One region of the Pseudomonas sp. S35 genome, then DNA from elsewhere that is predicted to be linked to it. Evidence: predicted binding sites of a transcription regulator. Region 1 holds the regulator's gene; the other holds the start of a gene.
The links. The regulator FliA, encoded in region 1, starts transcription of late flagellar genes. The targets are predictions, from matches to a motif close to CTAAAGTTTNNNNNNNNNNNGCCGNTAA.
Positions count from the first base shown of each region.

Region 2: a site for FliA is predicted at 7,528-7,555, ahead of PspS35_RS00605 (methyl-accepting chemotaxis protein). Genes of this name have one in related genera too.

Region 1 covers NZ_CP019431.1:4,622,276-4,637,234, reverse strand. Annotated here, with positions in the region: gene flhB (flagellar biosynthesis protein FlhB) at 1-39, shown strand, start outside; gene PspS35_RS30405 (cold shock domain-containing protein) at 115-459, shown strand; gene PspS35_RS20660 (cold-shock protein) at 501-704, shown strand; gene flhA (flagellar biosynthesis protein FlhA) at 1,038-3,167, shown strand; gene flhF (flagellar biosynthesis protein FlhF) at 3,180-4,496, shown strand; gene fleN (flagellar synthesis regulator FleN) at 4,603-5,436, shown strand; gene fliA (RNA polymerase sigma factor FliA) at 5,433-6,173, shown strand; gene PspS35_RS20635 (chemotaxis response regulator CheY) at 6,343-6,717, shown strand; gene PspS35_RS20630 (protein phosphatase CheZ) at 6,736-7,524, shown strand; gene PspS35_RS20625 (chemotaxis protein CheA) at 7,536-9,734, shown strand; gene PspS35_RS20620 (chemotaxis response regulator protein-glutamate methylesterase) at 9,783-10,916, shown strand; gene PspS35_RS20615 (flagellar motor protein) at 10,916-11,656, shown strand; gene motD (flagellar motor protein MotD) at 11,672-12,559, shown strand; gene PspS35_RS20605 (ParA family protein) at 12,610-13,398, shown strand; gene PspS35_RS20600 (CheW domain-containing protein) at 13,398-14,198, shown strand; gene PspS35_RS20595 (chemotaxis protein CheW) at 14,279-14,761, shown strand; gene PspS35_RS20590 (DUF2802 domain-containing protein) at 14,762-14,959, shown strand, end outside.
Region 2 covers NZ_CP019431.1:118,520-133,478, reverse strand. Annotated here, with positions in the region: gene PspS35_RS00625 (DUF3050 domain-containing protein) at 1-711, shown strand, start outside; gene PspS35_RS00620 (diiron oxygenase) at 708-1,646, shown strand; gene PspS35_RS00615 (amino acid adenylation domain-containing protein) at 1,643-5,011, shown strand; gene PspS35_RS00610 (SRPBCC family protein) at 5,031-5,495, shown strand; gene PspS35_RS00605 (methyl-accepting chemotaxis protein) at 5,533-7,413, opposite strand; rRNA gene rrf (5S ribosomal RNA) at 7,835-7,950, opposite strand; rRNA gene rrf (5S ribosomal RNA) at 8,060-8,175, opposite strand; rRNA gene PspS35_RS00590 (23S ribosomal RNA) at 8,333-11,224, opposite strand; tRNA gene PspS35_RS00585 (tRNA-Ala) at 11,473-11,548, opposite strand; tRNA gene PspS35_RS00580 (tRNA-Ile) at 11,579-11,655, opposite strand; rRNA gene PspS35_RS00575 (16S ribosomal RNA) at 11,739-13,275, opposite strand; gene PspS35_RS00565 (CaiB/BaiF CoA-transferase family protein) at 13,839-14,959, opposite strand, start outside.

The DNA of each region.
Region 1 (14,959 bases):
GACCTGCCGATTCCGCCAGAGTTGCGCCGCGACTCTTGACCTTCCCCCCGTGGTGCTGGACGAGCTTCTTTGTGGTGAGCGGGCTTGCCCCGCGCCTGCCTGCGCGGCAGCCCCTTGACCGTCGCCAGCCTCTACCACTCGTCGTTAAGCCCCGTCTACCTGTCAACTTTGACAGTGGTCGCCGTCTCCTTATCGCGGTTTTATAGCTCCGGGAATTCCACGCACTTTGCAGTGCGTGAGGTAGAGGGTATTGCGATGGAGGTGATGAAAGGCACGGTCGAGGCATACGACCACAAAACAGGCGAGGGCGTGATTGCAATGGATCGCGACGACGAACGTGTGCGGGTGGACCTCACGAGTTCTACTGGGATTTGGCTCAAGCAAGGTCAGAGAGTGCAGTTTTCGAGAATCCACCGCCCTGAGGGCGTATTCGCGTCAAACATCAAGATTATCCAGTGAGTCTCGCCTGGTTTTCTGGGCGGGGTGTCAGGAGAGCGGCAATGTCGACAGGCACGGTGAAATGGTTTAACGGCGAAAAAGGATACGGCTTTATCAGTCAGGATGGGGGTGGAGATGTCTTCGTCCACTATTCGGCGATCAAGGGAGAGGGCTATAAGACGCTCGAAGACGGGCAGAAGGTCGAGTTTGGTGTAGAGAAAGGCCAAAAAGGTGATCAGGCCACGGATGTGCAGGTTGTCAGTTAGGTAGGCTCAGTCGAGTGCCTGGCCCTTGCGGATGCCCAGATGCCCCGGCAGCCCCCAACAAGGTCACTGCGAGTGCCAGAACCAATCGAGTTGAGGGTTTTGGGGCCGCTTCGCAGCCCAGCGCGGGGCAAGCCCGCTCACCACGGTGTTATGTATAAGCCTTTGAGAGGTGCGTAGTGGACGTGTTCCCTCGCACCGCCCCTGCCACATTTGAATGTGTGCCTCTCGCGATCCACGGCCTCAAAAGCAAAGTTGGAAGGCTTCTTGCAATACCGCCTCCAGGACGTCTCCCGGCGTCAAAAGTTTGCTTCAAGGAAACGAGGAATACCGGTGGTGGATCGCTCTCAAATGCTCGGCACGGCCCGTACGACCCTGACTGACCTCTCGCGAGGCAATCTGGGTGTGCCGTTGTTGTTGCTGGTGATGCTGGCAATGATGATGTTGCCCATGCCGCCGTTCCTGCTGGACGTGTTCTTCACGTTCAACATTGCGCTTTCGGTCGTGGTCCTGCTGGTCTGCGTGTACGCCCTGCGGCCGCTGGATTTTGCGGTGTTCCCGACGATCCTGCTGGTGGCGACCCTGTTGCGCCTGGCGCTGAACGTGGCGTCCACCCGTGTGGTGATGCTCCACGGCCAGGACGGCCACGCCGCCGCCGGTAAGGTGATCCAGGCCTTCGGCGAGGTGGTGATCGGCGGTAACTACGTGGTCGGTATCGTGGTGTTCGCGATCCTGATGATCATCAACTTCGTGGTGGTGACCAAGGGCGCCGGGCGGATTTCCGAGGTGAGCGCACGCTTTACCCTCGACGCCATGCCCGGCAAGCAGATGGCTATCGACGCCGACCTCAACGCCGGCCTGATCGACCAGAACCAGGCCAAGACGCGCCGCTTGGAAGTCGCCCAGGAAGCCGAGTTCTACGGTTCCATGGACGGTGCCAGCAAATTCGTGCGCGGTGACGCCATCGCTGGCCTGTTGATTCTGTTCATCAACCTGATCGGCGGCATGGCCGTCGGTATCTTCCAGCACGGCATGACCTTCGGCGATGCGGGCAAGGTGTACGCCTTGCTGACCATCGGTGACGGTTTAGTGGCGCAATTGCCATCACTGTTGTTATCTACAGCTGCGGCCATCATGGTGACCCGTGCCTCGGGCTCCGAAGACATGGGCAAGCAGATCAGCCGGCAGATGTTTGCCTCGCCCAAGGCCCTGGCCGTGGCGGCGGGCATCATGGCGATCATGGGTATCGTGCCGGGCATGCCCCACGTCTCGTTCCTGAGCATGGCGGCCCTGGCCGGCGGTGCTGCGTACCTGTTCTGGAAGAAGCAGAACCAGGTCAAAGTCATCGCCCAACAAGAAATTGCCCGCCAGCAAGAACTGCTGCCATCCCCGGCCCGCGCCCAGGAAACCAAGGAGCTTGGCTGGGATGACGTGACCCCGATCGATATGATTGGCCTGGAAGTGGGCTACCGCCTGATCCCCTTGGTGGACCGCAACCAGGGCGGCCAATTGCTTGCGCGGATCAAGGGCGTGCGCAAAAAACTGTCCCAGGACCTGGGTTTTCTGATGCCCACCGTGCACATCCGCGACAACCTCGACCTGGCGCCAAGCGCCTACCGCCTGACCTTGATGGGCGTGATCCTGGCCGAAGCCGAGATCTACCCGGACCGCGAGTTGGCGATCAACCCAGGGCAGGTGTTCGGCAGCCTCAACGGCATTACCGCCAAAGATCCGGCTTTTGGCCTGGACGCGGTGTGGATCGAAATCAGCCAGCGCAGCCAGGCGCAGTCCCTGGGCTACACCGTGGTGGACGCCAGCACCGTGGTTGCGACCCACCTCAACCAGATTCTGTACAAGCACTCCCATGAGCTGATCGGCCACGAAGAAGTCCAGCAATTGATGGGTTTGCTGGGCAAAGCTTCGCCAAAACTCGCCGAAGAACTGGTGCCGGGCGTGCTGTCGCTGTCGCAATTGCTCAAAGTGCTGCAGGCGCTGCTGGCCGAACAGGTGCCGGTGCGCGACATCCGCAGCATTGCCGAGGCCATCGCCAACAATGCCGCCAAGAGTCAAGATACCGCCGCGCTGGTGGCTGCGGTGCGCGTCGGATTGTCCCGCGCAATCGTGCAAAGCATTGTAGGGCTTGACTCCGAGCTGCCTGTGATCACCTTGGAGCCAAGGTTGGAACAAATATTGCTCAATAGTATTCAGAAGGCAGGACAAGGCCAGGAAGAGGGCGTTCTGCTGGAACCAAGCATGGCTGAAAAGCTGCAGCGCTCGTTGATCGACGCCGCGCAGCGCCAAGAGATGCAAGGCCAACCGGTGATTCTGCTGGTGGCCGGCCCGGTCCGCGCGATGTTGTCGCGGTTTGGACGCCTGGCAGTACCGAATTTGCACGTTTTGGCTTATCAGGAAATTCCTGACAACAAGCAAGTGACTATCGTCGCGACAGTAGGGCCCAACGGCTGAGGGTAGTGGGTTATGCAAGTGAAGCGTTTTTTCGCCGCCGATATGCGTCAGGCCATGAAACTGGTCCGTGATGAACTGGGCGCCGACGCCGCGATTATCGGTAACCGTCGTATTGCCGGCGGTGTCGAGCTGACGGCTGCCCTGGATTACACCCCCTCGGCGCTGGCGCCACGCGTGCCGAACATGGAGCTCGAAGACGAGCTGCGCAAGACCGCCTCGCGTATCGTCTCGGCCCAGGCCGAACTGAGCATGCGTGGCGACAGCGATGCCACCACCAATCGCCAGTTGTTTGCCGGCCTGCCGCTGACGGCTGCCGAGCCCCTGGTTGAGCCGACCTTCATCGAACCGCCGCGTCCTGCCGCGCCAGCCCCGGCCGCCGCCGTCGACCAGCGTGTGTTTGATTCGATGCGCTTTGAGCTCAATGGCCTGCGCGAACTGCTGGAAGTGCAGCTCGGCTCGCTGGCCTGGACACAACTGCAAGGCAGCAAGCCGCAACAGGCCAACCTGTGGCGCCGCCTGCAACGCATCGGCCTGTCCGGTCCGCTGTCTCGCGACCTGCTGGCCCTGACCACCGAAATCGACGAACCTCGCCAAGCCTGGCGCATGTTGCTGGCGCACCTGGCGCGGATGATCGTCACCCCGGAAATTGAACCCTTGGAAGAGGGTGGCGTGATCGCCATGGTCGGCCCTGCCGGCATGGGCAAGACCACCACCCTGGCCAAGCTGGCCGCGCGTTACGTGCTCAAGTACGGCGCCAATAACATCGCGCTGGTGAGCATGGACAGCTACCGCATCGGTGCCCAGGAACAGCTCAAGACCTTGGGTCGTATCCTCAATGTGCCGGTGACCCACGTCGATCCGGGCCAGTCCCTGGCCAACGCGCTCGACCCGCTGCTGCGCAAGCGCGTGGTGTTGATCGACACCGCCGGCCTGCAAGCCAGCGACCCGGCGTTGCGCATGCAACTGGAAAGCCTGGCTGGGCGTGGCATCAAGTCGAAAAATTACCTGGTGCTTGCAACCACCAGCCAAAAACAGGTTCTTACCGCTGCGTACCATAGCTACAAGCGCTGCGGCCTGGCCGGTTGCATCCTGACCAAACTGGATGAAACCGCCAGCCTGGGCGAAGTGTTGAGCCTGGCTATCAGCCATGAACTACCGGTTGCCTACCTGACCGACGGGCCGCGGATCCCGGATGATCTGCATCTGCCGCGCCGTCATCAGTTGGTCAGCCGCGCCGTCAGCGTGCAAATGCAAGAAGAGCCTAGCGAGGAAGCGATGGCCGATATGTTCGCCGACCTCTACCACCACCCGGCAAAACGGGTCGGTTGAAGTCAGGATGAACACCGTGAAATGTACCTACATCGATGGTCTGCAAGCGATTCACGCGGCCAAGCCATGTAGCCTGCGTCTAAGCAAGACAAGGTAAAGAAATAAAATGGGCAGCATGCATCCCGTACAGGTGATCGCGGTGACCGGCGGCAAAGGTGGCGTCGGGAAAACTAACGTGTCAGTGAATTTGTCCCTGGCCCTGGCAGAGCTTGGCCGTCGCGTCATGCTGCTGGATGCTGACCTGGGGCTGGCGAACGTCGACGTTCTGCTGGGACTGACGCCCAAACATACCCTTGCCGATGTGATCGAGGGGCGCTGTGAGCTGCGCGATGTGCTGCTCCAGGGCCCTGGCGGGATCCGCATCGTGCCGGCCGCCTCCGGTACCCAGAGCATGGTGCACCTGAGCCCGGCGCAACATGCCGGCCTGATCCAGGCCTTCAGTGATATCGGCGACAACCTCGACGTGCTGGTGATCGACACCGCCGCCGGGATCGGCGAGTCCGTGGTCAGCTTCGTGCGCGCCGCGCAGGAAGTGTTGCTGGTGGTCTGCGATGAACCCACCTCGATCACCGACGCCTACGCCCTGATCAAACTGCTTAACCGTGACTACGGCATGAACCGCTTCCGCGTGCTGGCCAACATGGCCCAGAGCCCGCAGGAAGGGCGCAACCTGTTCGCCAAGTTGACCAAGGTCACGGATCGCTTCCTCGATGTCGCCTTACAATACGTCGGCGCAGTTCCCTACGACGAGTGTGTGCGCAAGGCTGTGCAAAAGCAGCGTGCAGTCTACGAAGCGTTCCCTCGTTCCAAATGCGCACTGGCGTTCAAGGCTATTGCCCAGAAGGTCGATACTTGGCCGTTGCCCGCCAACCCTCGGGGGCATCTGGAGTTTTTCGTCGAGCGATTGGTACATCAGACGAGCGCAGGACCGGTGCTATGACAGCGAACGGCTACAACGCCTACAAGAAATCTGCCCGTGACAGCCAGGGTGAGTTGATTGAGCGCTATGCGCCGCTGGTCAAGCGTATCGCCTATCACTTGTTGGCTCGCCTGCCCGCCAGCGTGCAGGTCGAGGACCTGATCCAGGCCGGCATGATCGGCCTGCTCGAAGTGTCGACCAAATACGACGCCAGCAAAGGCGCGAGTTTCGAGACGTATGCGGGTATCCGTATCCGTGGCGCGATGCTCGATGAGGTGCGTAAAGGCGATTGGGCGCCGCGTTCGGTGCACCGCAATACGCGCATGGTCAGTGACGCAATTCGTGCAATTGAAGCAAAAACCGGTCGCGACGCTAAAGATCACGAAGTTGCGGCCGAACTCCAATTGAGTCTCGACGATTACTACGGGATTTTGAACGATACCTTGGGCAGCCGCCTGTTCAGTTTCGACGACCTGTTGCAGGACGGCGAACACGAAGGGCTGCACGAGGACGGCGCGAGCGCACACATGGAGCCGTCGCGCGACCTGGAAGATGAACGCTTCCAGGGCGCATTGGCGGACGCCATTGCCAACTTGCCCGAGCGCGAGCGGTTGGTGTTGGCGCTGTACTACGACGAAGAGCTGAACCTCAAGGAAATCGGTGAGGTCCTGGGGGTCAGTGAATCGCGTGTCAGCCAGTTGCACAGCCAATGCGCAGCCCGCTTGCGCGGGCGATTGGGAGAGTGGCGAGCGCGCTGACAGGCGGTGTGGGGGCACTGCGAAGCGATACCGCGAAGGTGATTGGCCTTCGCGGGTTCGACCCGTGGTGTTCCCAGCAGTCCTTTTTGTGTAATGCCTGTTGATTGAAATGGCGCGTCCAGGTGCTGGGCGCGTTTAAGACTGCTTGGAGGTCGAATTGGACAAGAACATGAAAATCCTCATCGTTGATGACTTCTCAACGATGCGGCGGATCATAAAAAACCTGTTGCGTGACCTTGGGTTCACAAACACGGTCGAGGCGGATGACGGCCTGACGGCAATTCCGATCCTCAACAGCGGGAGCATCGACTTTCTGGTAACGGACTGGAACATGCCGGGAATGACCGGTATCGACCTGTTGCGCCACGTGCGCGCCGACGAAAAGCTGCGCAGCCTTCCCGTGTTGATGGTGACCGCCGAAGCCAAGCGTGAGCAGATCATCGAAGCCGCCCAGGCCGGGGTCAACGGTTATGTGGTCAAGCCATTCACTGCACAGGCCTTGAAAGAGAAGATCGAAAAGATCTTCGAACGCATCCACGGCTAATGCCATCGCGGGGGAGCTATGGAGCATAAAGAAACGTCACAGGGAGACTTCGAGTCGACCCTGAAAAAACATGCTCACCAGTTGGTCGACAGCCTTGAAAGAGGCCAGTTCGGCGACGCGGTGCAGTTGATCCATGAGCTCAACCAGACCCGTGACCGCGGCCTGTATCAGGAAGTGGGCAAGCTCACACGCGAGCTGCACAGTGCGATCGTCAATTTCCAGATTGACCCGCATATGCCCCAGGCCGAAGAAATCTCACAAATCACTGACGCCACCGAACGCCTGTCCTACGTGGTCAGGCTGACTGAGGCGGCGGCCAACCGCACGATGGACCTGGTGGAAAACGCCACGCCCCTGGTCAATGGCATGGCCACTGAAGCCCAAGCCCTGAGCAACGACTGGGGCCGCTTCATGCGCCGGGAAGTGGGGGCTGAAGAGTTCCGTGAGCTGGCCCGTCGGGTCGAAGGGTTCTTGTCACGCAGCGAGCAGGAAAACCGCACGGTTGCCAGCAACCTCAATGACATTCTGCTGGCCCAGGACTACCAGGACCTTACCGGTCAGGTGATCAAGCGTGTGACCCAGTTGGTCACCGAAGTGGAAAGCAACCTGCTCAAATTGGTACTCATGGCTGGCCAGGTCGACCGTTTTGCCGGCATCGAACATGACCGCGAAGCGATCCTCTCTGAAAAAGATCCACAAAAACATCTCGCCAAGGGTGAAGGTCCGCAGATTCATGCCGATAAACGTGAAGACGTTGTGTCAGGTCAGGATGACGTAGATGACCTGTTATCCAGTTTAGGCTTCTAAGGAGCACCCACATGAGCTTCGGCGCCGATGAAGAGATCCTTCAGGATTTCCTTGTAGAGGCCGGCGAAATTTTAGAGCAACTGTCCGAACAACTGGTCGAGCTGGAAAGCCGACCGGATGATGCGAACCTGCTCAATGCAATTTTTCGCGGTTTTCATACTGTAAAAGGGGGCGCCGGCTTCCTCCAGCTCCATGAGCTGGTGGAGTGCTGCCACATCGCCGAGAACGTGTTCGACATCCTGCGCAAGGGTGAGCGTCACGTTGATTCGGAATTGATGGACGTGATTCTCGAAGCACTGGATGCGGTCAACGGCATGTTCAGCCAAGTGCGTGAACGTGCCCCGATCACCGCGGCCACGCCGGAACTGTTGGCCGCCCTGGCGCGCTATGCAGAGCCGGCCGACACCACGGCAGCGCCGGTGGTTGAAGCCGCGCCTGAGCCGGTGGCGCAGCCAGAAGCCGATGTAACGGACAGCGAGTTCGAGCAGTTGCTCAACTCCCTCAGTGCCGTCAAGGCCGAGGCTGAAGCACCGGCGGCGCCTGCCCCGGCAGCGGCGCCGACCAGCGAAGACATCACCGACGCCGAGTTCGAATCGCTGCTCGACCAGTTGCACGGCAAGGGCCAGTTCGCCGCCGATGCGGTGGCGCCGGTTGCCGCTGCCCAAGCGCCTGCGGCCCCGGCCAGTACCGACATTACCGATGACGAATTCGAAGCCTTGCTTGACCAGTTGCATGGCAAAGGCACGTTCGCCGTCGACGCCCTGCCAGACGTGGCGCCAGCGCCTGCTGCTGCACCTGCCAGTGCCAAGCCTGCGGACGATGGGTTGATCTCCGATCACGAATTCGAAGCGCTGCTGGACGATTTGCACGGCAAGGGCAAGTTCACCGAAGTCGCCTCGGCGGCGGCTGTGGCGACGGCGGCACCGGTTGCGGCCAAAGCGGCTGCACCTGCACCTGTGGCAGCGGCCAAGCCAGCCGCCCCGGCTCCAGCACCGGCGCGTGCAGCTGCGCCACCGCCGCCGGAAAAACCGGCCAGTGAAGCCGAAACCACGGTGCGGGTCGATACCGCGCGCCTGGACGACATCATGAACATGGTCGGCGAACTGGTACTGGTGCGTAACCGTCTGGTGCGCCTGGGCCTGAGCAGCGGCGATGAAGCCATGCAAAAGGCCGTGTCGAACCTCGATGTGGTGACGGCCGACCTGCAAACCGCGGTGATGAAAACGCGCATGCAGCCGATCAAAAAAGTCTTCGGCCGTTTCCCGCGCCTGGTCCGTGACCTGGCACGCCAGCTGAAGAAAGAGATCAACCTGGAACTGGTGGGTGAAGAAACCGACCTCGACAAAAACCTTGTCGAGGCCCTGGCCGACCCGCTGGTCCACTTGGTGCGCAACGCCGTCGACCACGGCGTCGAAACCCCGGAAGAACGCGAAGCCTCGGGCAAGTCCCGTGGTGGCAAGGTGATTCTGGCGGCGGAGCAAGAAGGCGACCATATCCTGCTGTCGATTACCGATGACGGCAAAGGCATGGACCCGGCGATCTTGCGCAATATCGCGGTCAAGCGCGGCGTGATGGACAAGGACGCCGCCGACCGGCTGACCGACACCGAGTGCTACAACCTGATCTTCGCCCCAGGCTTCTCGACCAAGACCGAGATTTCCGACGTGTCGGGCCGTGGCGTGGGCATGGACGTGGTGAAGACCAAGATCAGCCAGCTCAACGGCTCGATCAACATCTACTCGACCAAGGGCCAGGGCTCCAAGATCGTGATCAAGGTGCCGTTGACCTTGGCGATCATGCCGACCCTGATGGTGATGCTGGGCAACCAGGCTTTCGCCTTCCCGCTGGTCAACGTCAACGAAATCTTCCACCTCGACCTGTCGCGTACCAATGTGGTGGACGGCCAGGAAGTGGTGATCGTGCGGGACAAGGCGTTGCCGCTGTTCTACCTCAAGCGCTGGCTGGTTGCATCGGCTGCCCATGAGGAGCAGCGCGAAGGCCATGTGGTGATTCTGTCCGTGGGCACCCAGCGCATCGGCTTTGTCGTCGATCAACTGGTTGGCCAGGAAGAAGTGGTCATCAAGCCTTTGGGCAAAATGCTGCAGGGAACCCCGGGCATGTCGGGTGCGACCATCACCGGTGACGGTCGGATCGCGCTGATTCTCGATGTTCCGAGCATGCTCAAGCGTTACGCCGCTCGGCGTATTTGATTCTGGTGGGGCAGGGCGGTAATGCCCGCCCCGCCTAACGGAGTGTTTATGGCAGTCAAGGTCCTGGTGGTGGACGATTCGGGTTTCTTCCGCCGCCGCGTCTCGGAAATTCTTTCCGCCGATCCAAGCATCCAGGTGGTCGGTACGGCCACCAACGGCAAAGAGGCGATTGATCAAGCCATTGCGCTGAAGCCGGACGTGATCACCATGGACTACGAGATGCCGATGATGGATGGCATCACGGCAGTCCGGCACATCATGCAACGCTGCCCGACCCCGGTATTGATGTTCTCCTCGCTGACCCATGAAGGCGCCCGAGTGACCCTCGATGCGCTGGATGCCGGTGCGGTGGACTTCCTGCCGAAGAATTTCGAAGACATCTCGCGCAACCCCGAGAAGGTCAAGCAACTGCTGTGCGAGAAAGTCCACAGCATTTCCCGCAGTAACCGTCGCAGCCTGTTCAGCGCGCCAACGCCTGCCCCAGCGCCGGTAGCGCCTGCGGCTGCGCCCACCAGTTCCTCGTTCAGTCGCCCGGCGCCTGCACCGATTGCACGGCCTGCGCCGCCACCGGTACGTACGTCGGCCCCGGCTGCTGCGCATTCGGCGGCACCTAAGCGCAAGGCCTATAAATTGGTCGCCATCGGTACCTCCACCGGCGGCCCGGTGGCCTTGCAGCGCGTATTGACCCAGCTGCCGGCCAACTTTCCGGCGCCGATCGTGTTGATCCAGCACATGCCGGCGGCGTTCACCAAGGCCTTTGCCGAGCGCCTGGACAAGCTGTGCCGCGTCAGCGTCAAGGAAGCCGAGGATGGTGACATCCTGCGTCCTGGCCTGGCGTTGCTGGCCCCGGGTGGCAAGCAAATGATGGTCGATGGCCGTGGCGCGATCAAAATCCTGCCAGGCGACGAGCGCCTCAACTACAAGCCGTGCGTGGACATCACCTTCGGCTCGGCGGCTAAGTCCTACGGTGACAAAGTTCTGGCGGTGGTGCTCACCGGCATGGGCGCCGACGGCCGTGAAGGCGCCCGCCTGCTCAAGCAGGGCGGCAGTGCAATCTGGGCCCAGGATGAAGCCAGCTGTGTGATCTATGGCATGCCCATGGCCATCGTCAAGGCTGACCTGGCCGACGCCGTCTACAGCCTGGACGATATCGGCAAGCATCTGGTGGAGGCCTGCCTCTAATGGATGTGTTGAGCCTGATCGGCATCATCATGGCGTTTGTCGCCATTATCGGCGGCAACTACCTCGAAGGCGGCCACCTTGGCGCCCTGGCCAACGGCCCGGCGGCGCTGATCGTGATCGGCGGCACCGTGGGCGCGGCGTTGTTGCAGTCACCGATGAGTTCGTTCAAGCGTGCGATGCAGATCGTGATCTGGATCATCTTCCCGCCACGCGTCGACCTGGCCGGGGGCATCGACCGGGTGGTCAACTGGAGCCTCACCGCACGCAAGGAAGGCCTGCTGGGCCTGGAAGGCGTGGCCGATGCCGAGCCCGACAGCTACTCGCGCAAGGGCCTGCAATTGCTGGTCGACGGCGCCGAGCCGGAAGCGATCCGCAGCATCCTGGAAGTGGATTTCTACACCCAGGAAAGCCGCGACATCAACGCCGCCAAGGTCTTTGAAAGCATGGGCGGCTATGCGCCGACCATCGGCATCATCGGTGCGGTGATGGGCCTGATCCACGTGATGGGCAACCTGGCCGACCCTTCGCAGTTGGGCAGCGGCATTGCGGTGGCGTTCGTTGCCACTATCTACGGCGTGGCGAGTGCCAACCTGGTGCTGTTGCCCGTGGCCAGCAAACTGAAGTCTATTGCCATGCGCCAGTCGCGTTACCGTGAAATGTTGCTCGAAGGCATCCTGTCGATTGCCGAGGGCGAGAACCCGCGCTCCATTGAACTGAAGCTCCAGGGCTTCATGGATTGATGGGGAGTAATGCCAATGAGCCGTCGCCGTCGCGAGCCTGAAGAACACGTCAACCACGAACGCTGGCTGGTGTCCTACGCGGACTTCATCACCTTGCTGTTCGCATTTTTCGTGGTGATGTACTCCATCTCGTCGATCAATGAAGGCAAGTACAAAGTCATTTCCCAGGCGTTGATCGGCGTGTTCAACGACGCCGATCGTTCGCTCAAGCCGATCCCCATCGGCGAAGAGCGGCCCAAGACCGTGACCCCGGCCAAGCCGCTGGTCAATGACAGCGACGAAACCGCAGCCGGCGTGGGCGGTACCAGTGACCCGCTGAAAAGCATCGCCGATGACATCAGTGCTGCGTTTGGCGACCTGATCAGCTCCAATCAGATGACCGTGCGCGGCAATGAGTTGTGGGTGGAGATCGAACTCAATTCCAGCCTGTTGTTCGCCAGCGCCGACGCATTGCCCAGCGACCAGGCGTTCACCATCATCGATAAGGTGGCGGCAATTCTCCAGCCGTTCGAGAACCCGATCCACGTCGAAGGCTTTACCGATAACGTACCGATCAGCACCGCGCAGTACCCGACCAATTGGGAGCTGTCCTCGGCCCGTGCTGCGAGCATCGTGCGCATGCTCGCGATGCAGGGCGTAAACCCCGGGCGCCTGGCGTCGGTGGGCTATGGCGAGTTCCAGCCGGTGGCCAATAACGCCACGCTGGAAGGCCGTGCGCGCAACCGTCGGGTGGTGTTGGTGGTGTCACGCAACCTGGATGTGCGCCGCAGCCTGACCGGGACCGGCACCGCCAATGCAACACCGGACGCGGCCTTGAAGCGCGCTGGCACACAAACTGCACCGGCCCCTGTAAAGCCGCCGGTTCGGCAGAGTGCCGTCAATTCTCCGTCACCGGCTCAATAACCTATGCAATGTCTCGGTCGCGCACATGCCCACCGGGAGGAACCATCCGAATGAGAGTCTGGGCAGTTGCCAATCAAAAAGGTGGGGTCGGCAAGACCACCACCTCCATCGCTTTAGCCGGTTTGCTGGCCGAGGCGGGCAAGCGTGTGGTCGTGGTCGACCTCGACCCCCATGGCTCGATGACCAGCTATTTCGGTTACGACCCAGACGCACTGGAACACAGTTGCTTCGACCTGTTCCTGCACAAGGGCAGCGTGCCGAGCGACTTGCCCGGCCAGTTGTTGCTGCCAACGAGCAACGAGAGCATTTCCCTGCTGCCATCCAGCACCGCACTGGCCACCCTTGAGCGCCAGTCGCCGGGGCAGAGCGGGCTGGGCCTGGTGATCGCCAAGACCTTGGCGCAACTGTGGCAGGACTTCGACTACGCCATCATCGACAGCCCGCCGTTGCTCGGCGTGCTGATGGTCAACGCGTTGGCGGCCAGCCAGCAGTTGGTGATCCCGGTGCAGACCGAGCACTTGGCGGTCAAGGGCCTGGAGCGCATGGTCAGCACCCTGGCGATGATCAACCGCTCACGCAAACAGGCGCTGCCGTATAGCATCGTGCCGACCCTGTTCGACCGCCGTACCCAGGCCTCCCTGGGCACATTGCGCGTATTGCGCGATGGCTACCCGGATGCCATCTGGAATGGCTACATCCCGGTGGATACCCGCCTGCGCGATGCTAGCCGGGCAGGGCTGACGCCCTCGCAGTTCGACGCCAAGAGCCGTGGCGTGATGGCCTACCGCGCGCTGCTCAAGCACCTGCTGTCCCAGCAGCTTGTGGCGCAGGTGGCTTGATGAATCGTCCTGTTGAACTCAAGACCCGGCCGCAACTGGCACTGGAATCCTACCTGGATGCCCTGCTGCAGGAAGCGACCGAGGAAGACGTGCCGGAACCGATCCTGGTGCTGGAGCCCGCGCTAGAAGTGCCGGCGGCCAGCACCCTGGACGAGTTCCAGTTGGCGGTATTGGAAGAGCAGGCGCGTGATGCCTATGTCGCGCCGGTGATCGTGCCGCTGGCTGTCCCGGTGGCCATGCCCGTCGCGCCGGTGGTGGTCGAGCCGGTGGTGCAAGTGCACTTGCCTGCGAGCATTACGCCGCCACCCGTGAGCGGCGATGAGCGACCGGCCTGGGCGGCCGAACCGTTCGAATGCCTGCTGTTCGATGTCGCCGGGTTGACCCTGGCCGTGCCGCTGGTGTGCCTGGGCTCGATCTACTCCCTGGAAGGCCAGGAACTGACGCCACTGTTCGGTCAACCGGAGTGGTTCCTTGGCATCCTGCCGAGCCAGGCCGGCAACCTCAAGGTGTTGGACACGGCGCGCTGGGTGATGCCCGATCGCTACCGCGACGACTTCCGCCAAGGCTTGCAGTACGTGATCTCGGTGCAGGGCTACGAGTGGGGGCTGGCGGTGCATCAAGTCAGCCGCTCGTTGCGCCTGGACCCGAACGAAATCAAATGGCGCAGCCACCGTGGCCAACGGCCTTGGCTGGCGGGCACTGTGATCGAACACATGTGCGCGTTGCTCGACGTTGCCGAACTGGCCGAGTTGATCGCCAGCGGTGCCGTCAAGGCGATGCCTGTTACCAAACGCAGTTGATTGAACAATAAGGGCCGCGCGCGAGTGCGGCCAACGAAGCACACACGCCGTACGTAACGGCATTTGAAGGGGTCATGGGTATGAACAAGTCAGCGTCCGCACAAGGTTTGGATGATCCGATCCTGCAATGGGTTACCTTCAAACTGGACAACGAAACCTACGGCATTAACGTGATGCGCGTGCAGGAAGTGCTGCGCTACACCGAGATCGCTCCGGTTCCAGGTGCGCCAAGCTACGTGCTGGGCATCATCAACCTGCGCGGCAACGTGGTGACGGTGATCGACACCCGCCAGCGTTTTGGCCTCGATACAGCCGAGATTACCGACAACACCCGCATCGTCATCATCGAGGCCGACAAGCAAGTGGTCGGGATCTTGGTCGACAGCGTGGCCGAAGTGGTTTACCTGCGCCAATCGGAAGTGGAAACCGCGCCGAACGTGGGTAACGAGGAATCGGCCAAGTTCATCCAGGGCGTGTGCAACAAGAACAACGAACTGCTGATTCTGGTTGAGCTGGACAAGATGATGAGCGAAGAAGAGTGGTCGGAACTGGAGAGTATCTGATTGTTCTTTGAGGCCGTGGTGATTGTCCTGGCCCTGCTGTGGGCCGGGACGCTGGCGTTTATGCTGCGCTATGTGCGCCAGCAACGGGAATTGGCGATGCAACAGGCCGAGCGCGACGCGGTGCGCGACCGGCGCATCCTGGAGCTGGTCAAGCGCGTTGATCACTTCCAGCAAAGTGCGGTGAAGGTCGGGGATGAG
Region 2 (14,959 bases), 2.1 Mb from region 1:
GCGTTATTTATGGAAATAACTTCACTTCGAAAGTTACAACTTTTTATGGAGAGCCATGTATTCGCTGTTTGGGACTTCATGACCCTCACCAAGCGCCTGCAACAGGACCTGACCTGCACGCGCCTGCCCTGGCTGCCACCCGCTGATGCGCAAGCCGCACGGCTGATCAATGAGATCGTGCTGGGCGAGGAGTCAGACGAACACCCGAGTCAAGGCCACTGCAGCCACTTCGAGTGGTACCTGCAAGCCATGGTCGAAGTCGGTGCCTGCACCTTGGCGATCAAACGCTTCATCGCGCTGCAACGCGAAGGGGTAGACGCGAGTGCTGCCTTGCACAGGGTCGATGTTCCTGCGGGCGTAGCGCGTTTTGTCGACGACACACTGCACATCGCGCTGAACGCCTCCACTCACTGTGTGGCAGCCGCGTTTTTTCACAGTCGCGAGCAAGTCATCCCCAGCATGTTCGAGGACATCCTGCGCCAGGGTGCGCTCATCCATCACCAGGCGCCCACGTTGTGTACCTATCTCAAGCGCCACATCGAGTTGGACACAGAGAATCATGGCCCGGCAGCAGAACAGTTGCTTGAGCGCCTGACCAGCGCAGACCCGACTTACCCGCAACAGGCCTACGAGGCGGCCCTTGCTGCGGTGGAAAGCCGCATCACGTTCTGGGACGAGGTAAGGGCCTCGCTGCAAGAGGTGCAACCATGAACAGCGCCAGCTACCACGCGATTGCCGACGATTGGGAGCGCCGTGCAACGGTCCGCACCCGCCCTCGCCGCCTGCTGGAAAACGATGACAAGCTGATCTATCCGCTGTGCCGCCAGCCCTTGGTCCTCAATGCGACATTTGTGGAGCATTGCCCGCACTGGCGCGACTTCGTACTGCTGCAAAGCTTCTACAAATTCATCAACGACGTGGTGATCTTCGAGACCGAAATCGTCGACACGACTGCCCGCAGCATTGCCAAGAATCGCTTCGCGGTGCCCTTCCCGCTTGACTGCCGCGTGGATGCGATGACGGTGGTGGTAGATGAGGACTACCACGCCTTGGTCGCACTGGACTTTTTGCAGCAAACCATCGCCATGACGGGCATACAACCACTCGACCTGCCCGAGCAAATCGAACTGAGCCGTGCACTGCCGGCGGCACAGGCGCAGGCACCGGCTCACCTGCACGATGCCGTGGCGCTGATCGCCGTGGCCATCGCTGAAAACAGCGTAACCCAGGACGTGGCGGCCTTTTCCAAGGACGCCAGTGTCAAAGCCTCCATTTGCGGCCTGATGGCCGACCATCTGTTTGACGAGGGCCGCCACGCGCAATTCTGGACCCGGCTGGTGCAGCTTTATTGGCAAGCCGCGAGTCCGGATGACCGTGACAGCATCGCCCAGGTACTACCGACGTTCCTTGCGCATTACCTGACCAACGAGCTGCAAAAAAACTTCGACCTGCACCTGATCGAACACCTCGACATCAGCGCCACGCTGCGCAACGCGCTACGCGATGAAATAACGGCGCTGGCGTTTCCCATTACCCGCCAGCACCCGTTGATGGGCAATATCATGAATTTTCTGCGACATAGCGGTTTGTTGCAGACGCCGAGCGTGGCACACGCGCTGGACACCTACTTGCCGGTGCCGATATGAGGCGCCTGACCATCGGCTGGCACGGCACCAGCCGAGCACTCACCGCCATCCGGGAGGTGCTGGACCAGTACGGGCATGTATCGGGTGACGAGGCCGTCGACCTCTGGATTGAGGACGGTAGCCTGCCGTTATTGGTCGACATCGGCCAAGCAGCCTGTATGAGGCTGCGCGTGGGGGTTGGCCCGATAACCGACAGTGGGTTACCGGCGGTGCAACTGCGCAGCTATGACGCTGACCAACGCTTGCGTGCCGTGCTGGACATTGCCGAGGAGCCCAGTGGCAATGGCCAACGACTGCGCCGACAGGTGACGAGCGCGCTGGAAGACTGGGTTGCGCTGCACGTCAGCGGTTTTTCGCGGGATCCCGAGCACTTCTCTACACGCGCGATCGCCACGGACTGGCCAGAGCGGGGTTTGCAGGGGCTTGAGGCACTGGCATTCATGCATCGGTTCAATCGTACGGACGACCCTGCATTGATGCACAAAGCGCAGGTACCGGTGATCGAGCGGATACAGGACAGCCTTCGTACCTTCGCCAACCGGACGGCACTGAACATCGCGGGCAACGAAGTGACTTACCATCAGCTGCACCTACGGGTCATCGCGATCCAGCAACGACTGCGCCCCTTGCTGGCAGCATTTGAGGCCGTGCCAGTGGTCGGTGTATGCCTGGGGAAGTCCATCGAGTTGTACGCCAGCATTCTGGCGCTGCAGGGCTGTGGTGCCGTGTACCTGCCACTGGCCCCCGACCACCCCCCGCAACGCCATCAGGCCATGCTCGAAAGTGCCGGGGCATGCGTATTGCTGGATACTGGCCAGCACCCGTTACGCGAGCGTTTCATTGCCGTGGATGTGAGTGCTGTCGGCCTGTGCGACGCCGACCGGCCGATCCACAATCGCTGCTGCCCGGATACGCCGAGCATGGTGCTTTATACATCGGGCAGTACAGGCCAGCCCAAGGGCGTGCTACTCAGCCACGGCAACCTGGCGCACTTCGCCAGTTGGTTCGGCGCGTGTATGGCGCTGGATGAGCGAAGTCGGGTGTTGCAGTTTTCACCCATGAGTTTCGACTCGTCGTTGATCGATATCTTCCCCGCATTGATCGCTGGTGCCCAGTTGATCGTGCCCAGCGAGGAGCAAAAGCGCGACCCTCAGCAACTGGTGGAACTGCTCCGTCAGCGGCGCGTCACCCATGCTTTCCTGCCGCCGGCGCTGCTCGGTATCCTGCCGCTGGACCGCCCCCTGGGCTTGACGCACCTGCTGACTGGCGGCGATGCCTGCGAACCCCATGTGATCGAACGGCTCGCAGGCCAGTGTCAGTTACACAACCTCTATGGCCCCACCGAAACCACGGTGCTGATCACGCACCGAAGGATGGCCCCCGGCGACAACCCTCACAACATCGGCCATCCGATCACGAACAGCCAAGTGCTGATACTCGATGAAAACCTCGAACCGGTGGATGAGCGCGTGATGGGTGAGCTGTACATCATCGGTCCTGGGGTTAGCCTGGGGTATGTGAATGCGCCGCCGCTGGCGGCCAGCCCGTTCATCGAACTGCCAATAGGCGATGGCCAGGCGCTGTGCGCTTATCGCAGCGGTGACCTGGCACAGTGGACAGCCAAAGGAATTGTGCTGGGCGGACGCCGTGATGATCAGGTGAAGATCCGCGGCTTTCGGGTCGCGCCCCAGGAAATTGAACAATGCCTGCGTGACAGCCGGCTGTATCGCCAGTTAGCAGTGGTGATCGACTGCGACACTCGGGTCTGCGCCTTTGTCGCCCAGCCTGAACCCGGTGCCACGGTGGCGGCCCTGCAGCAACATGCGCGGCAGTGGCTACCGGATTACATGCAGCCTGGGTTCTGGGGCGAGTTGCCGGACATGCCTTACTCCAGCAACGGTAAAGTCGACCGCAAGGCGTTGCTGGCGCTCCCGTTCCAGCCACTCTTGCAGACCCCTCCTCGCGCTGCGCACACCCCGCTCCAAGCGCGATTGAGCAACCTGTGGGGCGAGTTACTGACTCGACCGGCTACTCAGTTTTCAATTGATGACAGCTTCTTCGACCTCGGTGGCCACTCGATTTTGCTGTCGACCCTGTTGCTAAGCGTGCGCGAGCAATTGGGACGCAGCTTCGCGTTGAGCCAGTTCATTGAAGTACCGACGATTCGTACGCTGGCAACGCTGCTGGAGGAGGGTGAGCTTCCCGACGCTGCCACGGGCCAGGCGGTTCAGGACGCTCAACGGGAATGGGCAATCAGCACACTGCCCGATGACCGTGCAGGCGACCCGCATAAAGTGATCGTGACAGGCGCCAACAGCTTCGTCGGTGTTCATATCGTCGAGGCGTTGCTGGCGGGCGGTGCAACCGCAGTGGCGTGCCTGGTTCGGGAAGTGCCGGGGAGCTGTGCAATGACGCGATTTACCCAAGCATTGCGTGAGTACCGCCTGGAACACATGGACTTGAGTCGAGTGCAGGTCTTCGCCGCCGACATCAGCCTGCCGCAGTTGGGCTTGGCCTGCGACATGTATGAGCATCTCGCCGAGGACTTCGGCGTACTGGTGCATAACGCAGCGCGGGTCAACCACGTGATGGACTACGCCTCGCTGGCCAGGGATAACGTCGCGCCCATAGCCGAATGCCTGCGCCTGTGCGAAACCCGCAGCAAGAAAGTCTTCAACTTTGTCTCGACACTCTCGGCCTCCAGCGGCGTCGACTCACAGGGGCACGTTCTGGAAGCCCCGGCGGCGGCCACACCGCCGCTGTACATCAAAAATGGCTACAACCTGTCCAAGTGGGTCGCCGAGCGGCTGCTGGGGCGTGCGGTTGAACAAGGGGCCTGGGTGAATATCCATCGCCCGGGAAATATCAGTTTCAATAGCCGCAACGGCGTTTGCCAGCCGCACAAGAATCGTCTGATGCTGATGCTCAAGGGGTCGCTGCAATTGGGCCTGATGCCCCGGTTGGCGTTGAATTTCGACCTGATGCCCGTGGACTTCCTGGCGCGCTTTATTGCGTTCCACTGCACTGGCTTTCACGCCGAGCGCAACGTGTTCAACCTGCACAACCCACAGCCGTTGAGCTGGGAGGATTACCTGGACGCGTTCAGCCGGGCGGGCTACAGGTTCGAGCGGGTGAGCATTGCACACTGGCAGCAGGCGCTGCGAACGGTGAGTCCGGACAACGCACTGTTTGGGGTACTCGGGTTTTATCTCGATCGTCTGGATGAAGACATCGGTGATACCTCGATGATTCGCCACGACAACGCACGCCATGGTGTTCAACAAATGGGGGAACAGTACCCCGACAAAGATCCGGTGCTGTTGAGCAAAGGCTGCAACCACCTCAAGGCCATCGGCTTTCTCTGAAACGCCTCAGGACGAACTCATGAAACCGCTGCAACCCGATACGTTAATTCGCAACCCTGAAGGCGTGCCCATAGTGGCCTCTGTCGTGATCGACTGCGACGCCTCGCGCCTGTGGAACATGGTGGGACAGTTTGCAGGCTTCGATGTGTTCATCCCTGCCCTGACGCATATCGACATGATCGGCACCGGCGTGGGCGCTCTGCGCACGAAGTTCTTCCGAGATGGCAACTGCGTGGTGGAACAACTCAACAGCCGGGACGAGCACGCCATGCACATGACCTGGACCACAATCTACAACACCCTGGGCGTAGCCAGGCTGTGGGCCGCGATCACCGTAGACGCACTTGGCGCGCACAGTTCCAGGGTGACCTGGACCATCATTGCCGAGCCCATAGACACGGCGCAGGGAGGTTTTGAGCAGTTTGTGCAAGGGTTCGCCGACAGCGCGCTGGACAACGTGCGCCGCTTGTTGGGCAAGCAGTAGGAGCGAGTTGCTCGCTCCTACTTATAGGCTCGACGGGTCAGATCTTGAAGCTGTCGACCAACTGCTTCAAGCGATTGGCCTGTTGTGACAACGCATCGCAGTCTTTCAAGGTTTCGTTGAGGTTGGTCACGCCCTGCTGGTTCAGCAGGTTGATCTGGTTGATGTCGACGTTGAGGGTTTCCACCACGGCAGTCTGTTCTTCAGTGGCCGCCGCGACGGACTGGTTCATGCCATCGATCTCGACGATCCGCTGCGTCACACTGACCAGGCGCTCACCGGCTTGGTTGGCGACTTCAACGCTCTCTTCGCTGGAAGCCTGGCTGGCATTCATGGTGGTCACCGCTTCACGCGACCCCACCTGCAGCGACGTGATCATCTTATGAATCTCTTCGGCCGACTCCTGGGTACGGTGGGCCAGGTTGCGCACTTCATCGGCCACCACGGCAAACCCGCGCCCGGCTTCCCCTGCCCGCGCAGCTTCGATGGCGGCGTTGAGGGCGAGCAAGTTGGTTTGCTGGGAGATGCCTTTGATCACATCGAGAATATGGCCGATGTTATCGGTGCTCGCGTTCAGAGTCTCGATCTGAGTGCAAGACAGGCTGATCTTCTGCGACAGCTCCGACATTGCCCGAATGGTTTGCTCGACCACTTTGCGGCCATCGTCGGCTTGCTCGCTGGCACCGCTCGCGTGCTGCGACGCATCGGCGGCATTACGCGCGATTTCCTGGGTAGCCGCACCCAGTTCGTTGATCGCTGCGGCCACGCTGTTGGTACGCGCGCTCTGCTCGTCGGAGCCGATGATCGAGGCGTTGGAAGATGCCATCACGCGCTGGGACAGGTCGTGCACTTGTCGTGTTGCGGAAGACACTTCGGAAATCGAAGCATGGATACGCTCTACGAATCGGTTGAACGCACTGCCTACCTCACCGAATTCATCTTTACTGGTCACGGCCAGGCGGCGGGTCAGGTCACCCTCGCCCTGAGCGATATCCTGCATGGCAACACCCATCGTCGTGAGGGGGCGCAGCAACACTTGAATCAACAGGCTCAAGAGCACCGCAATCGCGACCACGGCAATCAACATGGCAATCAGCGCAGAAGTGCGGAATTTACCCAGCGGTGCGTAGGCCTTGTCTTTATCGATCGACAGGCCGATATACCAATCTGCACCGGGCAAGCCGCTGATAGGGGTGAACGACAGAATGCGATCCTGCCCCTTGAGGACGACGTCCTGGTTGAGCTTTTCGATACGGACATTAGTGCCTGGGTAGATGTCCTTGAGGTTTTTCATCACCTGGTCCTCGTCAGGGCTGACGATGACCTGGCCATCGCCACTGACCAGAAACGCATGGCCGATGCCGCCGAAATCCACCGAATTGATGATCTTCACCAGGGTTTGCAGGCTCAGGTCACCACCGACCACGCCGAGCAGCTCGCCGTTCTTTTTCACCGGCATAGCGATGGTAACGATCTGACCACCCACCGCGGCCATATAGGGCGGTGTAAGCATAGGCTTATCGGCAGCCACGGCTTGTTTGTACCAAGGGCGCTGACGGGGGTCATAGCCGTCGGGCATTTTAGCGTCCGGACGCTGGGTGAACACACCGTTGGTTTGGCCAACATAGGTGAACTGGAAATTCGAGGTGAACGCGGGTTGATCGACCAGCCCAGGGAGGTCTACCGCATTGCCTTGGTGGGCAACGTTTTGCGTCAGGCTTTCAAGCACCAATATTCGGCCACTGAGCCAGTTCTGCACGCTGCTGGCAGTGAGTTCACCCGACTGCTGAATGGATGACTCCAGGTTCTGCTTAATGGTGCTGCGCTGGAGGTAGTCGTTGTAAAGGGTAAACAACGCAAAGGCTAGAACCACAACGCCTGACGCGGCCAACAAGATTTTATGACTGAACTTGAGATTCATTTCATCGACTTCTTTTTGCCAAAGGGGGGTGAGCGTGCCGAGTGGAACATTCCATGTAACGGTATAGGCAACTTGTCGGGCCGCTCTATTTCGGGGCACGCATGGCTCGTCAGGCTTTCGGCCAAGCTGAGGCAAAACTGAGTGTTTTGTGGGATAAATCTTCTTTTCCCGTAGGAAACTGACAAGCGGTTGTCGTACAAGCATCCAGCCTGCACCGGCTTGTCATTTGTAGCGCTTGGCGCAGCCCCCTTCGAACACTGTCTTTTGAGTAGGTGCTGTCATGCAATGTGATGCGCGTTAAAGCACCATTTCAGCCGAACCGCCGCGCAACGTGAGACGCCGTCAAGCGAGCTGTTCTGATCAGCTCCGCTTAACGACAAAACCCCTGTCTGCGTTAGCAGACAGGGGTTTCGGAATTCAATCTTGACGATGACCTACTCTCACATGGGGAAACCCCACACTACCATCGGCGATGCATCGTTTCACTACTGAGTTCGGGATGGGATCAGGTGGTTCCAATGCTCTATGGTCGTCAAGAAATTCTGTGTACCGGAGCGTTGCAATAGCGACACGCCGATGAAATTCATGGACTTCTACAAAAACAAAACCCCTGTTTGCGTGAGCAAACAGGGGTTTTGGAATTTAATCTTGACGATGACCTACTCTCACATGGGGAAACCCCACACTACCATCGGCGATGCATCGTTTCACTACTGAGTTCGGGATGGGATCAGGTGGTTCCAATGCTCTATGGTCGTCAAGAAATTCGGGTACTGAGTCGCGGCCAGTTGGCCTCGCTTCAGCAAATTGGGTATGTGATAGCTTTCGGTGTTTTGTGAGCATCGAACTTTCGGTTCATTGCGTCTTCACACACCGCAATCTGATGCTCTTTCGAGTAGTCAAATTGCTTGGGTGTTATATGGTCAAGCCTCACGGGCAATTAGTATTGGTTAGCTCAACGCCTCACAGCGCTTACACACCCAACCTATCAACGTCGTAGTCTTCGACGGCCCTTCAGGGGACTCAAGGTCCCAGTGAGATCTCATCTTGAGGCTAGTTTCCCGCTTAGATGCTTTCAGCGGTTATCTATTCCGAACATAGCTACCCGGCAATGCCACTGGCGTGACAACCGGAACACCAGAGGTTCGTCCACTCCGGTCCTCTCGTACTAGGAGCAGCCCCTCTCAAATCTCAAACGTCCACGGCAGATAGGGACCGAACTGTCTCACGACGTTCTAAACCCAGCTCGCGTACCACTTTAAATGGCGAACAGCCATACCCTTGGGACCGGCTTCAGCCCCAGGATGTGATGAGCCGACATCGAGGTGCCAAACACCGCCGTCGATATGAACTCTTGGGCGGTATCAGCCTGTTATCCCCGGAGTACCTTTTATCCGTTGAGCGATGGCCCTTCCATACAGAACCACCGGATCACTAAGACCTACTTTCGTACCTGCTCGACGTGTCTGTCTCGCAGTCAAGCGCGCTTTTGCCTTTATACTCTACGACCGATTTCCGACCGGTCTGAGCGCACCTTCGTACTCCTCCGTTACTCTTTAGGAGGAGACCGCCCCAGTCAAACTACCCACCATACACTGTCCTCGATCCGGATAACGGACCTGAGTTAGAACCTCAAAGTTGCCAGGGTGGTATTTCAAGGTTGGCTCCACGCAGACTGGCGTCCACGCTTCAAAGCCTCCCACCTATCCTACACAAGCAAATTCAAAGTCCAGTGCAAAGCTATAGTAAAGGTTCACGGGGTCTTTCCGTCTAGCCGCGGATACACTGCATCTTCACAGCGATTTCAATTTCACTGAGTCTCGGGTGGAGACAGCGCCGCCATCGTTACGCCATTCGTGCAGGTCGGAACTTACCCGACAAGGAATTTCGCTACCTTAGGACCGTTATAGTTACGGCCGCCGTTTACCGGGGCTTCGATCAAGAGCTTCGCGTTAGCTAACCCCATCAATTAACCTTCCGGCACCGGGCAGGCGTCACACCCTATACGTCCACTTTCGTGTTTGCAGAGTGCTGTGTTTTTAATAAACAGTCGCAGCGGCCTGGTATCTTCGACCGGCATGAGCTTACGGAGCAAGTCCTTCACCCTCACCGGCGCACCTTCTCCCGAAGTTACGGTGCCATTTTGCCTAGTTCCTTCACCCGAGTTCTCTCAAGCGCCTTGGTATTCTCTACCCAACCACCTGTGTCGGTTTGGGGTACGGTTCCTGGTTACCTGAAGCTTAGAAGCTTTTCTTGGAAGCATGGCATCAACCACTTCGTTAACTAAAAGTTAACTCGTCATCAGCTCTCGGCCTTAGAATCCCGGATTTACCTAAGATTCCAGCCTACCACCTTAAACTTGGACAACCAACGCCAAGCTGGCCTAGCCTTCTCCGTCCCTCCATCGCAATAACCAGAAGTACAGGAATATTAACCTGTTTTCCATCGACTACGCTTTTCAGCCTCGCCTTAGGGACCGACTAACCCTGCGTCGATTAACGTTGCGCAGGAAACCTTGGTCTTTCGGCGTGGGTGTTTTTCACACCCATTGTCGTTACTCATGTCAGCATTCGCACTTCTGATACCTCCAGCAAGCTTCTCAACTCACCTTCACAGGCTTACAGAACGCTCCTCTACCGCATCACTTACGTGATACCCGTAGCTTCGGTGTATGGTTTGAGCCCCGTTACATCTTCCGCGCAGGCCGACTCGACTAGTGAGCTATTACGCTTTCTTTAAAGGGTGGCTGCTTCTAAGCCAACCTCCTAGCTGTCTAAGCCTTCCCACATCGTTTCCCACTTAACCATAACTTTGGGACCTTAGCTGACGGTCTGGGTTGTTTCCCTTTTCACGACGGACGTTAGCACCCGCCGTGTGTCTCCCATGCTCGGCACTTGTAGGTATTCGGAGTTTGCATCGGTTTGGTAAGTCGGGATGACCCCCTAGCCGAAACAGTGCTCTACCCCCTACAGTGATACATGAGGCGCTACCTAAATAGCTTTCGAGGAGAACCAGCTATCTCCGAGCTTGATTAGCCTTTCACTCCGATCCACAGGTCATCCGCTAACTTTTCAACGGTAGTCGGTTCGGTCCTCCAGTTAGTGTTACCCAACCTTCAACCTGCCCATGGATAGATCGCCCGGTTTCGGGTCTATTCCCAGCGACTAGACGCCCTATTAAGACTCGCTTTCGCTACGCCTCCCCTATTCGGTTAAGCTCGCCACTGAAAATAAGTCGCTGACCCATTATACAAAAGGTACGCAGTCACCCAACAAAGTGGGCTCCCACTGCTTGTACGCATACGGTTTCAGGATCTATTTCACTCCCCTCTCCGGGGTTCTTTTCGCCTTTCCCTCACGGTACTAGTTCACTATCGGTCAGTCAGTAGTATTTAGCCTTGGAGGATGGTCCCCCCATATTCAGACAAAGTTTCTCGTGCTCCGTCCTACTCGATTTCATGACTAAGAGATTTTCGCGTACAGGGCTATCACCCACTATGGCCGCACTTTCCAGAGCGTTCCGCTAATCTCAAAGCCACTTAAGGGCTAGTCCCCGTTCGCTCGCCACTACTAAGGGAATCTCGGTTGATTTCTTTTCCTCAGGGTACTTAGATGTTTCAGTTCCCCTGGTTCGCCTCTTACGCCTATGTATTCAGCGTAAGATAACCATCTTATGATGGCTGGGTTCCCCCATTCAGACATCTCCGGATCAAAGTCTGTTTGCCGACTCCCCGAAGCTTTTCGCAGGCTACCACGTCTTTCATCGCCTCTGACTGCCAAGGCATCCACCGTATGCGCTTCTTCACTTGACCATATAACCCCAAGCAATCTGGTTATACTGTGAAGACAACATTCGCCGAAAATTCGATAATACTCAAAACTGAGTAACTCACAAATTTTACCTTAGCCTGATCCGTTACCAGTGAAAGTAACGTTCAGTCTATCTTTCTATCACATACCCAAATTTTTAAAGAACGATCTAATCAAAGACTAGAAATCAACATTCACCATCATCACAATGGAATGCTCATTTCTAAGCTTTCAACAACAGAAGCAGTAGTGGTGGAGCCAAACGGGATCGAACCGTTGACCTCCTGCGTGCAAGGCAGGCGCTCTCCCAGCTGAGCTATGGCCCCGTATTTCTACAGGCGTTTCCCACACAAAATTGGTGGGTCTGGGCAGATTCGAACTGCCGACCTCACCCTTATCAGGGGTGCGCTCTAACCAACTGAGCTACAGACCCAATTTCGGGCTGCTTCTTTATCGTCTTCTTCAATGAATCAAGCAATTCGTGTGGGAACTTATGGAGCAGCTGATGTCGTCGATTAAGGAGGTGATCCAGCCGCAGGTTCCCCTACGGCTACCTTGTTACGACTTCACCCCAGTCATGAATCACACCGTGGTAACCGTCCTCCCGAAGGTTAGACTAGCTACTTCTGGTGCAACCCACTCCCATGGTGTGACGGGCGGTGTGTACAAGGCCCGGGAACGTATTCACCGCGACATTCTGATTCGCGATTACTAGCGATTCCGACTTCACGCAGTCGAGTTGCAGACTGCGATCCGGACTACGATCGGTTTTATGGGATTAGCTCCACCTCGCGGCTTGGCAACCCTCTGTACCGACCATTGTAGCACGTGTGTAGCCCAGGCCGTAAGGGCCATGATGACTTGACGTCATCCCCACCTTCCTCCGGTTTGTCACCGGCAGTCTCCTTAGAGTGCCCACCATAACGTGCTGGTAACTAAGGACAAGGGTTGCGCTCGTTACGGGACTTAACCCAACATCTCACGACACGAGCTGACGACAGCCATGCAGCACCTGTCTCAATGTTCCCGAAGGCACCAATCTATCTCTAGAAAGTTCATTGGATGTCAAGGCCTGGTAAGGTTCTTCGCGTTGCTTCGAATTAAACCACATGCTCCACCGCTTGTGCGGGCCCCCGTCAATTCATTTGAGTTTTAACCTTGCGGCCGTACTCCCCAGGCGGTCAACTTAATGCGTTAGCTGCGCCACTAAGAGCTCAAGGCTCCCAACGGCTAGTTGACATCGTTTACGGCGTGGACTACCAGGGTATCTAATCCTGTTTGCTCCCCACGCTTTCGCACCTCAGTGTCAGTATTAGTCCAGGTGGTCGCCTTCGCCACTGGTGTTCCTTCCTATATCTACGCATTTCACCGCTACACAGGAAATTCCACCACCCTCTACCATACTCTAGTCAGTCAGTTTTGAATGCAGTTCCCAGGTTGAGCCCGGGGATTTCACATCCAACTTAACAAACCACCTACGCGCGCTTTACGCCCAGTAATTCCGATTAACGCTTGCACCCTCTGTATTACCGCGGCTGCTGGCACAGAGTTAGCCGGTGCTTATTCTGTCGGTAACGTCAAAACAATCACGTATTAGGTAACTGCCCTTCCTCCCAACTTAAAGTGCTTTACAATCCGAAGACCTTCTTCACACACGCGGCATGGCTGGATCAGGCTTTCGCCCATTGTCCAATATTCCCCACTGCTGCCTCCCGTAGGAGTCTGGACCGTGTCTCAGTTCCAGTGTGACTGATCATCCTCTCAGACCAGTTACGGATCGTCGCCTTGGTGAGCCATTACCCCACCAACTAGCTAATCCGACCTAGGCTCATCTGATAGCGCAAGGCCCGAAGGTCCCCTGCTTTCTCCCGTAGGACGTATGCGGTATTAGCGTCCGTTTCCGAACGTTATCCCCCACTACCAGGCAGATTCCTAGGCATTACTCACCCGTCCGCCGCTCTCAAGAGAAGCAAGCTTCTCTCTACCGCTCGACTTGCATGTGTTAGGCCTGCCGCCAGCGTTCAATCTGAGCCATGATCAAACTCTTCAGTTCAAACATCTTTGGGTTTTTAAGAAACCCTAAACTTGGCTCAGCAATCGTTGGTTACATCTTTGATTTCTCGCGGAGTAACTTGTGATGCTGATAATCTTGTTGACTATCAGTCTGACTCCACAAGCACCCACACGAATTGCTTGATTCAGTTGTTAAAGAGCGGTTGGTTAAGATCTTTCGTCTCAACCGAGGCGCGCATTCTACAGCAGCCTCATTTGCTGTCAAGTGATTATTTTAAGAAGTTTTCAAGGAATCCTTAACAACTTCAACCACTTGCGCTTCAGATCTCTCATCAGCGGGAGGCGAATTCTACAGCGTTACACGCTGCTGTCAACACCTCTTTTTCAACTTCCTTTTGGCTTCGATGAACTGAAGCACCTGCTGCCGAAAACTGCGTAACTCATTGTTTACCAAGGAGTTTTCTGTTTCGACTGCGCCGGAAGTGGGGCGAATTATAGGCTTCCAGAATCTGGCGTCAACCCTTAATTTGGTTTTTCTATCAAACAATTGAAGTTGATTAAAAAACCACCAGTACGCTCTTCCTTCTATATAGAAGAAAACACCTAAATCACTCCTGCCTCTCTCAACTCAGCCACATTCGCTGGCGCCAGCCCCAAAATACCCTGCAGCACCTGAGCCGTATGCTCGCCCAATAAAGGAGGTGCACGACGGTACTCAACAGGGGTCTTGGAGAGACGAATCGGGCTGGCAACCTGCGGCACCATCCCCGCCAACGCGTGAGGCAACTGCAGTGCCAGCCCACGCGCCTTGACCTGAGGGTCGGCAAACACCTGTGCGAGGTCATTGATTGGCCCGCAAGGCACCCCCACACGCTCCAGCGCCGCCACCCACTCGCCTGTCGTCTTGAAGACGGTCGCCTGGCGAATCAACGGAATCAGCTCCGCACGGTTGGCCACCCGCACCTTATTAGTGGAGAACCGCGGGTCATCGGCCCACTGCGGTTGCCCAGCCACCTCAGCGAACTTGCGAAACTGCCCGTCATTGCCCACCGTCAGGATGAAGTCACCGTCGGCTGTAGGAAAGTCCTGGTAAGGCACGATATTCGGATGAGCATTACCCAAACGCTTTGGCGACACTCCCGTCGTCAGGTAATTCATCGCCTGGTTCGCCAGGCAGGCCACCTGCACATCGAGCAACGCCATATCGATATGCTGCCCACCACCGTCATGATCGCGATGCGCCAACGCAGCAAGAATGGCCACCGTCGAGTAGAGCCCCGTGAGAATGTCAGTCAGTGCCACGCCCACCTTCACCGGCCCAGCACCTTCGTCACCCTCCGGCCGACCGGTCAGACTCATCAGCCCGCCCAGCCCCTGGATCATGAAGTCATAGCCCGCACGCGTCGCATACGGCCCGGTCTGGCCGAAGCCCGTGATCGAGCAGTAGATCAACTCCGGGTTGACCGCCTTGAGCGACTCATAGTCCAGCCCGTACGCCGCCAGACCACCCACTTTGAAGTTCTCGATCAGGATGTCGGACTTCGCCGCCAGATCCCGCACCAGCTTCTGCCCCTCCGGCCGCGTGAAGTCGATAGTCACCGACTCTTTATTCCGGTTGGCGGACAAGTAATACGCCGCCTCACTGGTGTTCTCGCCAAGCGCATCCTTTAGGAAGGGCGGCCCCCAAGCGCGCGTGTCGTCACCGTTACCGGGACGCTCGACCT